Regions from separate parts of the Gordonia humi genome, predicted to be linked through region 2. Evidence: riboswitches for the same ligand, from Rfam matches in the RefSeq annotation. Region 2 holds a riboswitch; the other holds the start of a gene.
The links. Region 2 has a riboswitch for S-adenosylmethionine ahead of BKA16_RS15995 (amino acid ABC transporter permease). Riboswitches for the same ligand answer to the same signal wherever they lie in the genome.
Positions count from the first base shown of each region.

Region 1: it holds a riboswitch for S-adenosylmethionine, as region 2 does, so the genes downstream of both, BKA16_RS10945 (bifunctional o-acetylhomoserine/o-acetylserine sulfhydrylase) here and BKA16_RS15995 (amino acid ABC transporter permease) in region 2, are expected to answer to the same signal.

Region 1 covers NZ_JACIFP010000001.1:2,395,945-2,401,752, forward strand. The annotation lists gene BKA16_RS10930 (LysR family transcriptional regulator) at 1-190, shown strand, start outside; gene BKA16_RS10935 (nuclear transport factor 2 family protein) at 213-587, shown strand; gene metX (homoserine O-acetyltransferase MetX) at 631-1,785, opposite strand; gene BKA16_RS10945 (bifunctional o-acetylhomoserine/o-acetylserine sulfhydrylase) at 1,811-3,112, opposite strand; SAM riboswitch class IV at 3,180-3,300, opposite strand; gene BKA16_RS10950 (PE-PPE domain-containing protein) at 3,628-5,079, shown strand; gene BKA16_RS23655 (putative transporter small subunit) at 5,104-5,235, opposite strand; gene BKA16_RS10955 (sodium:solute symporter family protein) at 5,232-5,808, opposite strand, start outside.
Region 2 covers NZ_JACIFP010000001.1:3,479,181-3,484,988, reverse strand. The annotation lists gene BKA16_RS16005 (transporter substrate-binding domain-containing protein) at 1-340, opposite strand, end outside; gene BKA16_RS16000 (amino acid ABC transporter ATP-binding protein) at 391-1,152, opposite strand; gene BKA16_RS15995 (amino acid ABC transporter permease) at 1,149-2,126, opposite strand; SAM riboswitch class IV at 2,144-2,255, opposite strand; gene pgl (6-phosphogluconolactonase) at 2,501-3,220, opposite strand; gene BKA16_RS15985 (glucose-6-phosphate dehydrogenase assembly protein OpcA) at 3,217-4,134, opposite strand; gene zwf (glucose-6-phosphate dehydrogenase) at 4,160-5,701, opposite strand; gene tal (transaldolase) at 5,740-5,808, opposite strand, start outside.

The DNA of each region.
Region 1 (5,808 bases), 1.1 Mb from region 2:
CGGAGACGTGCTCGCCGTGCTGCCGCGGTTCACCACCGTGCCCGACGACGGCCTGGTCCTCCGCGAGATCGTCGACGTGCCCGCGGAGAGGACCTTGTCGGCGATCATGAGGCCCGACCGGGCGCGGCGCCGTGCGGTGACGACCGTCCTCGACGCGATCGTCGAGGCGATGACGTCCGCCGCTGGGTGAGACGAGTGTGTCACGGTGGAGTATGCACGAAACCACCGACACCGACCTGTATCGCCGTTGGATCGACGACCTGTGGAACGGTCCCAAGGATCGAGGCAAGCTCGCCGCCGCGGCGGAGGAGTTCGTCGATGAGGACTTCGTGGGGCACTGGCCGACGATGGATGTGATCGGTCCCGGCAAACTCGCAGCGCTGGTCGCCGCGGTGAAGGCCACGCACACCGGTCTCGAGTACCGCCTGGAAGTGGAGCCGTTCGCCGGAGACGGCCACGTCGCCGCCCGCTGGATCAGTCACGGCGCCGTGCGCGCCGGTCAGACGACGCACGGTTCGGGCAACGACATCCTGCGCGTCGAGAACGGGCGGATCGTCGAATGCTGGGTGGCGTCGCCGGGCGTGTGAGTGGCGGGTTCTCTCCGCCGGTCGAGCGAGTCCGGACCGGCGGTCAGCGGCGCTGCGACCGCACCAACTCCAGCGCCTCGCCGAGCAGCTCGCCGATGGGCTCCTTCGCGGTGAGGAAGCCGTCGTGGCCCGCGTCGGAGGAGATCACGCGCAGGTCGCCGACCGTGTGGGCGAGCTCGTCGGCGATCTGCTGTTGCTGGTAGATCGGGTACAAGCGGTCCGAGTCGATGCCGCCGACGATGGTCGGCACGGCGCAGGCGTTGAGGGCGGCCCGCCAGCCGCCGCGGCCGCGGCCCACGTCGTGGTTGTTGAGCACCTCCGAGAGGGCGACGTAGCTGCCCGGGTCGAAGCGCGACTTGAGCTTCTCCGACTGGTATTCGAGGTAGCTGGCGATCGCGTAGCGGCCGCCGGTCAGCGGATCCTCGTCGCCCTGCGGTTGATTCTCGAACCGCTCGTCCAGCTCGCGTCCGCTGCGATACGACAGGTGCGCCACCCGGCGGGCGATGCCCATGCCGGCCATCGGCTCGCGGCCGGTGCCGTAGTAGTCGCCGCACTGCCAGTCGGCGTCGGCCTTGATGGCCGCGATCTGCGTGCTCTGGGTGCCGATCTGGTCGCCCGAGGCGTGGGGGCCGACGGCGAGCACCAGCGCGGCGTCGATCCTGTCCGGATGGCTGACCGCCCACTCGAGTGCGCGGGCGCCGCCCATCGATCCGCCGGCGACGACGGCGAACCGCTCGATGCCGACCGCCGAGAAGGCGGTCCGCTCCGAACGCACGAGGTCGCGCACGGTCAGCAACGGGAAACGCGAACCCCACGGCTTGCCGTCGGGGGCCGGGGAACCGGGACCGGTGGAGCCGTAGCATCCGCCGATCGCGTTGGGGGCGACGACGCACCACTCGTCGGTGTCGACGGCCGCGCCGGGGCCGATCAGGCCGTCCCACCATCCGGTCATCGAGAACCGTTCGTCGGCGGGGCCGGTCACATGGGAGTTGCCGGTCAACGCGTGCAGCGCGAGCACGATGTTGTCGCGTGCGGCGTTGGGCCGACCCCACTTCTGAAAGGTGACCGTGACATCGGCGAGGACCGCCCCCGAATCGAGGGACAGATCGCCGATGCGCACGGCGACGTCCGACCCGTCCGGGGCCGCGGCCCAGTCCGGGTCGAACGCCGTGGCGGCCGGGTCGAGGATCACCGACACCGGACGCCTCCTTCGTGAGTTCGAATCACTTGGCGGCCTTGAAGCCCTCGGTCAGGTCGGCCAGGATGTCGTCGATGCCCTCGATGCCGACGGCCAGGCGCACCAGTCCCGGTGTCACACCCGCGGACAGCAGTTCCTCCTCGGTCAGCTGGCTGTGCGTGGTGGACGCCGGGTGGATCACCAGTGAACGCACGTCGCCGATGTTCGCGACGTGGCTGTGCAGGGTGAGAGCGTTGACGAACTTCTTGCCGGCCTCGACGCCGCCGTCGATCTCGAACGCGATGATCGCGCCCTGGCCCTTGGGCAGGAGCCGCTGGCCGATCTCGTAGTACGGCGACGACTCGAGACCGGCGTAGGTCACGCTGGTCACCTGGTCGTGCCCGTCGAGGAACGCCGCGACCTTCTGCGCGTTGGCGACGTGGCGCTCCACGCGCAGGCTCAGGGTCTCGATGCCCTGGGCCAGCAGGAACGCGTTGAACGGCGAGATGGCCGAACCGGTGTCACGCAGCAACTGCACGCGCGCCTTGAGCGCGTAGGCGGGTGCGCCCAGGTCGGCGAACACGACGCCGTTGTAGCTGGGGTCCGGGGTGGTGAAGCCGGGGAACAGGTCCTGACCGTCGCGCTGCACACGCCAGTCGAAGGTGCCGCCGTCGATCAGGACGCCGCCGATCGAGTTGCCGTGTCCGCCGATGTACTTGGTGGCCGAGTGGACGACGACGTCGGCGCCGAGCTTGAGCGGATTCAGCAGGTACGGGGTGGCGACCGTGTTGTCGACGATCAGCGGCAGCCCGGCGTCGTGCGCCACCTTCGCCAGGCCCTCGACGTCGAGGATCTGGTTGTGCGGGTTCGAGATCGTCTCGGCGAACACGGCGCGCGTGTTCGGCTTGATCGCGGCCTTCCAGGACTCGAGGTCGTCGGGATCCTCGACGAACGAGACCTCGACGCCGAACTTGGGCAGGGTGTAGTTGAAGAGGTTGAACGTGCCGCCGTAGATGCGCGGGCTCGAGACGACGTGCCCGCCGGCTTCGACGATGTTCTGGACGGCGTACGTGGTCGCCGCCATGCCGGAGGACACCAGGAGCGCGGCGACGCCGCCCTCGAGCGCGGCCAGGCGCTGCTCGACGGTGTCCTGCGTCGGGTTCATGATGCGGGTGTAGATGTTGCCCGGCTCGGCGAGTGAGAACAGATTCGCGGCGTGGTCGGTGTCGTTGAATACGTACGACGTGGTCTGGTAGATCGGGAGGGCGCGAGCATTGGTGGTCGCGTCCACGACCTGCCCGGCGTGAACCTGGGTGGTCTCGAAGCTCCAGTTTGCGGCGTCAGACATGAGACGTCATCACTTTCTTCTGGTCGGCCGGGCGCACTGCCCGCTTGTTCCTTGGGTCCGACCTTCGGACCCGCGCTTGCGGCGACGAAGCTTCGCCCCGTTGCCGCCAGGTCATCACCCGGAGCACCCCACCGCGGTTGGAGGGTTGCCGGTCAGCAAGCCGGGGCTCACTGCTGACGCTCATGACCTGAGAACGAGAGTATCGCACGCGTGTACTCGGGTGAGAATGCCCGAACCTCCCGGGCCTGAAACCCTTTCGCCGCCGTGCGAACCTGTGCTAACAGGCAGCCGTCCGACAGTCGACTGGCAAGCGTCGTCTGATCGATCGACATGCGCGGGCGCGCTCCACCCCATGCTATTAGTGAGGCATGCCTAACCTCAATAGCAAACGAGAGTGCAACAGTGCGGATACGTTCTGTAGCGCCGATGCGACGGACCGGGTCGACCGTGTGAACTCTGCGCCACATGTGATCTGCGTCGTACGGAAGCGACTCCGGGCGCTCAACGATCTGGGAGTGACCAAGACACGAACCCTCCCGCTACTTCTCATGTCGATCTCCGTGATCGCCGGCGTGACAGCCCTGGTGAATCCGGCAGGCGGAAGTACGGCATCGGCGGACTCGTGCGGCAACGGCGGTGCCGTCGTCGTCGCAGGCACGCTCGCTCCCCGCAACGCGGACGGGGTTCCGGCGGGCGGCGTGACGGGCGTCGGAGATCGGTACGCGGACCGCGGCTATCAGGTCGCGTACGTCGACTATCCGACATCTCTGTGGCCACTCGGCCCGATCAGTTACGACGACGACGTCGCCCTCGGCAAGATCGCCACGGAGAACGCCATCGTCGACTACCAGCAGCGCTGCCCGGGACGGCCGGTGGTCGTCGCCGGCTACTCACAGGGCGCCCGCGTCGCCGGTGACGTCCTCTCGGACGTCGCGAACGGTCGCGACGCCAACGGCGTGCGACAGGCGGGCCTGTCGGGCGAGCTGTACTCCGATCCGCGACGCGTGGGCCGGGCGGACGGCACCGGCGTCGAGAACTCCCTCATCGGGTTGCTCCCCGGGACCACCATGTCGGGGCCGCGCGACGGCGGGTTCGGCACCATTCCGGTCCGTCAGGTCTGCGCTCAGGGCGACGGCGTCTGCGACGTCCCCGATCCGCTCTACGACCCGATCGGCGCAGCGGACTCGCTCGTCGGCTACTTCGTCAAGCACGGCTACTACCCGATGCGCATGCGGACGACGCCGGCCGACTGGGCGGGCGTGGACTGCCGGACGCAGGGCGCCACCGACGACTGCGTGGTGCCGCAGACGTCGGCGGCGTCGATCGTCGCGGCCGGTGCCGCACGCGAGACGGGCACGCCGCTGCCGGCCCTCGACACGGCGGCCACCGCGGTGGAGGGCCGGTCGGCGCTCGATCTGACGCCGGGCCTCACGCTCGCGTCGCTCCGTCCGATCGTCGGCGGCCGTCCGGACTCGTCGTCGGGCGATCTGACGATCGGCGTCCGGACCGTCGTCGCCGGTCTGGTCGGCGTGGATGTGAGCCGCAGCTGGGGCACGGAGAACAGCCTGTCGGTCGGCGTCGACCTGGGCGTCGGGATGACCGATTCGCCGGCCGTCCCCGACGCGCTGGTCCCGGACACCCGACTGCTGCGCACGGAGCTCGATGTCCCGATGATCGACAGCCGGAAGCTGCCGGGCATCGTGTTGAATCCGTCTCGGGCACTCGGCGACCGTGCACCCGAGAGTGCGATCCTCGCGGACCAGGCACCGACGACGCAGCCGTTGCTGACCGTTCGGGCGGCACCGCGCACCATCGCGGACACGACGGTGGCGGCCGGTCCGTCGACCCCGCAGATCGCTCCGACTCCTGCGCCGCGGGACGTCCCGACGCCGACCGCGCCGACCGCGGGGCCGCAGTCTCCCGCGTTCATCCGGAACGCGATCGCGACGGTCCGGGTCGGACAGTGACGGCGGGCATCGCGCCGAACGGCGTCAGACGATGCTGCGGCCCTCCTTGCGGGCCTGGCGCCACTCCTTATAGAAGGCGCGCACGATCACGCTGAGCATGCCGAGGGTGATCGCGGGCCAGACGAGTACATACAGGGTCATCCAGAAGGTGGTCATTCGGTGGCTTCCTCTCCGGTGGCGGCGACCGCGGGGGTCGTCGGGTGGTCGTCGCTGTCGTCGAAGCGGCCGGTGCGATCGGCGATGACGGCGAAGTCGAACCTCTTATCGGTGTTGAGCATGGTCAGTCCGACGCATACGAGCGTGCTCACCGCGTACGCCACGAGCGATGCCGACAGCACCGCGTACTGGTGCAGGAATCCGATTGCGAACGGGGCGGCGATGATCGGTGCGACGATGCCGATGACGAGTGCGACCGTCTTGCCGAAGAAGCCGAACGCCATCAGTCCCAGGACGACGCCGATCCCCACCGTCGACAGCACGTCGAAGAAGATTCCGACGCCGCCGTCCATCGAGATCCAGGAGAAGCGGACGGGCAGGAAGAAGATCAGCGCGACGACGACGGCGACGCTGAACGCGAGGTTGGTCACTCGGTTCCAGTAGAAGGAGGCGATCACCGGGAACACGAGCGCACCCCACAGGGCGCCGACGAACACGAGCAGGTCGAGGACGTTGAGGTGCTGTGCGGCGAAGACCATGCCGAGGACGGTGGCGACGACCATCGTGACGCGG
Region 2 (5,808 bases):
CGCGTTTCCATTCGATGCCGAGGACCCGTGCGACAGCGTCGGCGATGTCGATGTCGAGACCGACCTGCCTGCCGTCGACGACACCGGCATGGGGCAGCCCGGCCTGCCCGACGGCCTGCACGGTGCCGAGCGTGGCCGAACCCGCGGTGCGGATGTCCGCGGGCAGCAGGTCGTGGATCCTCGGGTCGGCGTGTATCGCCGACACGACGTCGGCGGTCGGAACGGCCGCCTGATCGGTCGGCGTCGACGAGCTCGACCCGCATGCGGTCAGTGAGGCGACCGCGGCGGTGATGAGTACGGCGGCTGCGACGAGACGTCGCGAAATTCGTGAAACAGGCATGAATGATCCTTGGGGGATGCGAGCGCGACTGCGCGCCCGGGAGAGGGCTTTTAGAGGACGGCGGAGAGGAACGCGCGGGTGCGTTCGTGTACGGGAGAGGTCAGTACGGCGTCGGCGGGACCGGATTCGACGATCCGGCCGTCGTCGACGAAGACGACGGTGTCGGCGACCTCGCGGGCGAAGCCCAGTTCGTGCGTGACGATCAGCATGGTCATCCGTTCGGCCGCCAGGTCTCTGATGACGCCGAGGACCTCGCCGACGAGCTCGGGATCGAGTGCGCTGGTCGGTTCGTCGAACAGGATCAGGCGCGGCTGCTGGGCGAGTGCCCGGGCGATCGCGACGCGCTGTTGCTGCCCGCCCGAGAGCTGCCGCGGGTAGGCGTCGTCCTTGCCCGTCAGGCCGACACGATCGAGTAGGGCCGTCGCGGTCGCCGTGGCGTCGGCGCGCGATGCCCCCGCCGAGATCGGCCCCTCGGCGACGTTCTGGGCGGCAGTGCGATGTCCGAACAGGTTGAACTGTTGGAACACCATGCCGATCCGCGACCGTTGGCGAGCGACGTCGCGCGGGGATCGCTCCCGCAGGCGTCCGCCGGTCGGGTGATAGCCGATGACCTCCCCGTCGACCTCGACGAATCCGGAGTCCGGTCGCTCGAGGTGGTTGACGCAGCGCAAGAGCGTCGACTTGCCGGAGCCGGACGGTCCGATGACGACGGTCACCTCGCCTTCGGCGATGTCCAGGTCGATTCCGTGCAGGACTGTCGCGGAGCCGAAGCTCTTACGGAGGCCCCGGATGCGGACCGCGGGGGCGCTCATGCCCTCGCTCCGCGCTGCGTCCACGCCGACCCGAGGAGCGGCAGGTTGGCTCGGAGGGTGTCCCGGAAGCCCGTGCCGGTGTCGCGTCGGTTGCCGCGCGCATAGTGGCGTTCGACGTAGTGCTGCCCGATCGACAGGACGGTCGTGAGGATCACATACCAGACGGTCGCCACCAGGAGCAGTGGGATGATCAGGTAGTTCTGCTGATAGATGAGTTCCGCGGAGTACAGGAGGTCCTGTACGGCGATGACACTGACGATCGACGTCGCCTTCAACAGCCCGATCAGCATGTTGCCCGATGCGGGGATGATCGACGGCATGGCCTGCGGGAGCACGATGCGGCGGAAGATCCGCAGCCGGCCCAACCCGAGGGATTGGGCGGCCTCGGTCTGGCCGTGGTCGACCGACAGCAGCCCGCCGCGCACCACCTCGGCGGCGAAGGCCGCGATGTCCAACGACAGGGCGACGAAGGCGGCGAACACGCCGCTGAACAGGTGCGCCGTCTCGACCGTCGCGAACTCCGGGCCGAACGGGATGCCGATCGACAGTCGTGGGTACAGCGACGCCAGCTCGTACCAGAACAGGAGCTGGACCAGCGGCGGGACCGAGCGGAACAGCCACACGTAGCCGAAGGCGATGCCGGACAGGAGTCGATTGGTCGACAGCCGCATCGCGGCGAGCACGATGCCCAGCAGATAGCCGACCACCAGGACCGCCGCCGTCAGCCACAGAGTGAGGCCGAGCCCGCGAAGGATGGCGTCGTCGGTGAAGTAGGAGCCGACGACGTGCCATTGGAAACGTTCGTTGGTCACCACCGCGTGGAGCGCCATGGCGAGCAGGAGCACCACGACAGCGGTGCCGATCCACTGTGCGGGTCTGCGGGCGGACACCAGCGGCGCGGCGACCAGATCGGCGTCGCCGGGCAGGTCGACGACGCTCGGTCCGCGGAGCGGGCGGGCAAAGACTTCGGTCACGGGGTGACGTCCTTCAACGATCGCGCTTACCGTGCGGATCTCGCACGGCCGGGTTCTCACCTGGAGCACCCCGCCGCGAGGGAGGGTTGCCGGCCAGCAAGCCAGGGCTTGACGCTGACGCTCATAACCGCCGACGACGTTACGGGCGCGGCCGGGTTCGGCCCACCCTCCGGAGCAGTGTGACGCCAATTCCCGGCACGATGCCGCATACCGGACAGTTGGCGTCGTCATGCGCATAAGGCCGGCGACAGACGCCGATCGCCCCGCCCGGACCGGAGTCCGAACGGGGCGATCGTGAACTGTGACTCGCTCCGCGCGCGGGAACGACAGCGAGAGCGGGCGAGTTCAACCGGCGCGGGCCGGAAGCGGGGGAGTCAGCCCAACTGCGACGCGGCCGTCTGATCGAGGAACCACACCGTCGCCTCGGTGCCGTGCGCGCCCGCGCACGGCCAGTCGACGCGGTCGGCGCCGTCGTGCGCCGCGGCGACGGCCTCGGCCTTCTCCGGACCCGAGACGAGGAACCAGACCTCGCGGGAGCGGTTGATCACCGGGAAGGTCAACGTCAGACGTGCGGGCGGGGGCTTCGGCGAGTCGGTCACGGCGACGACGGCCGCCGACTCCTCGGCGGTGGCGGGCGTGTGCGGGAACAGCGAGTTGACATGCCCCTCGCCGCCCATTCCGAGCAGGTGCACGTCGAAGACGGTCTCCGGGCCCACCAGGCGCGCGTAGTCGCGGGCGGCGGCCTCGATGTCGTCGCCGAACTCGCCGTCGGACGGCGCCATCACGTGCACGCGGGCCGGATCGACGGGCACCGACGACAGCAGCGCCTCGAACGCCTGACCGGCGTTCCGCTCGGGATGGGTGGCGGGGACGAACCGGTCGTCGCCCCAGTAGATCTCGACGCGCTGCCAGGCGATGTCGCCCGAGTCGGCGGCGAGCGCCCGCAGCAGACCGATACCGTTGGAACCGCCGGTCAGGGCGACCGACGCGACACCGCGCGCCTCCTGCGCACGCACCACGGCGTCGACGAGACGCGCGCGGGCGGTCTCGATCAGATCGGCCGACGAGTCGAAGACGAGGGTCTCGGGCGTCATGGCATCTCCTCATAGTCGACGGCGGGCAGACCGGCCAGCGCCGCCTCGTACACTTCGTCCGCATCCAGGCTGCGGAGTTCTTCGGCCAGACATTCGGCGGTGGTGCGGCGCGCATAGGCCACGTGGCCGTCCGGATGTCCGGTACTCGACACGGTGCCGCTGTCGCCCGCCTCGTCGACCGTCATCGACAACACGGAGTCACCACGCAGCATGCGGACGCCGATCGCGCCGGAACGTCTGGTGACCGGCACGCCCAACGCTGTTGCGAGCCAGCCCGCCATCATGTCCAGACCCGTTCGGTCGAGTGGGCCGGTCACTTCGGCCCCGGTCACCGCCGGATGCGGCGGCCGGTCGAGCGCCGACACGAGCAGAGCACGCGTCGGGGTCAGGGCCGACCAGGACAGATCGGTGTCGCCGGGCGAGTAGCCCGTGCGGCGGGCCTCCAGGAACCCGCGCGGATCGGAGGCCTTGCGCGCATCGGTGATCCGCCGCGACGCGAGACGGCCCAGCCGGTCCTCGGACGGCGTCTCCGGCGCCCGTCCCGGCCACCAGGTGACGACCGGGGTGTCCGGGAGCAGGAACGGGGTCACCACGGCGTGCGGATGCTCGGCGATCGGCCCCGACAGGGTCAGCAGCACCACCTCGGATGCGCCCGCGTCGCCGCCGACCCTGATCTGGGCGTCGAGACGGGCCTGCCCGTCGCGACTGCCGCGCGATACGACGATCACACGGCACGGATGCTCGCGGCTGGCCGCGTTCGACGCCTCGACGGCGTCCTCGGTGGCTTCACCGGCGTCGACGTCGATGATCAGAGTCAGGACGCGGCTGAGCGTGGTGACCCCGCCGCTGCTGCGCATGCGGACCAGCTTCTTGCTGATCTCGGTGGTGTCGGTGTCGGGCAGGTCGACGATCATCGACGGCTCCTGTTCTGCGCCGCGCTCACGGTCGCCGCCAGACGCGACCGGTGCGGCTCATCATCTCGTCTGCCGAGTGCGGGCCCCAAGTGCCGGACTCGTACTCGTCCGGCGAACCGTCCGCCGCCCACTCGTCGAGGACCGGATCGAGGATCTGCCAGCTGAGCTCGACCTCCTCGTTCACCGGGAACAACGACGGCTCGCCGAGCAGCACGTCCAGCAGGAGCCGCTCGTAGGCCTCGGGCGAGGACACCGTGAACGCCCCGCCGTAGCTGAAGTCCATGTTGACGTCGCGGACCTCCATCGACGACCCGGGCACCTTGGACCCGAAGCGGAGTGTGACGCCCTCGTCGGGCTGCACCCGGATCACCAGCGCGTTGTGGCCGAGTTCGGCGGTCATCGTGTCGTCGAACGGCAGGTGAGGTGCTCGCTTGAAGACCAACGCGATCTCGGTGACGCGTCGGCCCAGACGTTTGCCGGTCCGCAGGTAGAACGGCACTCCGGCCCAGCGGCGGGTGTCGACCTCCAGGGCGATCGCGGCGAACGTCTCGGTCGTCGAATCGGCCGCGAAGCCGTCCTCGTCCTTGAGTCCGACGACGGGTTCGGAGCCCTGCCAACCCGCCCCGTACTGGCCGCGGGCGGAGTTCTCGGCGATCGGCAGGATGTTGCGGGTGGACTGCAGCACCTTGATCTTCTCGGTCTGCAGATGGTGCGGGGAGAACGACACCGGCTCCTCCATCGCGACGAGCGCGAGGAGCTGCAGCAGATGATTCTGGATCACGTCGCGGGCGGCCCCGATGCCGTCGTAGTAGCCGGCGCGGCCGCCCAGACCGATGTCCTCGGCCATGGTGATCTGCACGTGGTCGACGTAGTGCGAACTCCACAGCGGATCGAAGAGCTGGTTGGCGAAGCGCAGCGCCAGAATGTTCTGCACCGTCTCCTTGCCGAGGTAGTGATCGATGCGGAACACCGACTCCTCGGCGAAGACACTGTTGACCAGTTCGTTCAGTTCGACGGCCGACGACTCGTCGTGGCCGAACGGCTTCTCGATGACGACCCGCCGCCACGAGTCGCCGGTCTGATCGGCCATACCGGTGCGTCGCAGCTGGGACAGCACGACGGGGAAGGCGTTCGGCGGAATCGACAGGTAGTACGCGTGATTGCCGTCCGTGCCGCGCTCGGAGTCGAGGTCGGCGAGGGTCGCGCGCAGACGCTCGAACGCGTCGTCGTCCTCGAACGTCCCCTGTACGAAGCGGATGCCCTCGGCGAGCCGATCCCACACCTCCGGTCGGAACCCGGTGCGGCTGCCCGCCTCGACGGCCTCGCGGACGACGTCGGCGAACTGGTCGTGATCCCAGTCCCGGCGCGCGAACCCTACCAGCGCGAAGCTCGGCGGCAACAGCCCCCGGTTCGCCAGATCGTAGATCGCCGGCATCAGTTTGCGATGGGCGAGGTCTCCCGTCACACCGAAGATCACCAACGCCGACGGCCCCGCGATGCGCGGGAGCCGCCGGTCGTGCGGATCACGAAGTGGATTGGTCCATTCCGGCTCGGCCGATTGTGGCACTGTTCAGTCCTGTCGATTCTCCGCGGAGGTGACCTGGGTCAGCGGTTGGCGTCCAACTGTGCCGACGTGGCGGTGAGCAGTTCGGCCCACGCCTGGTCGAACTTCTC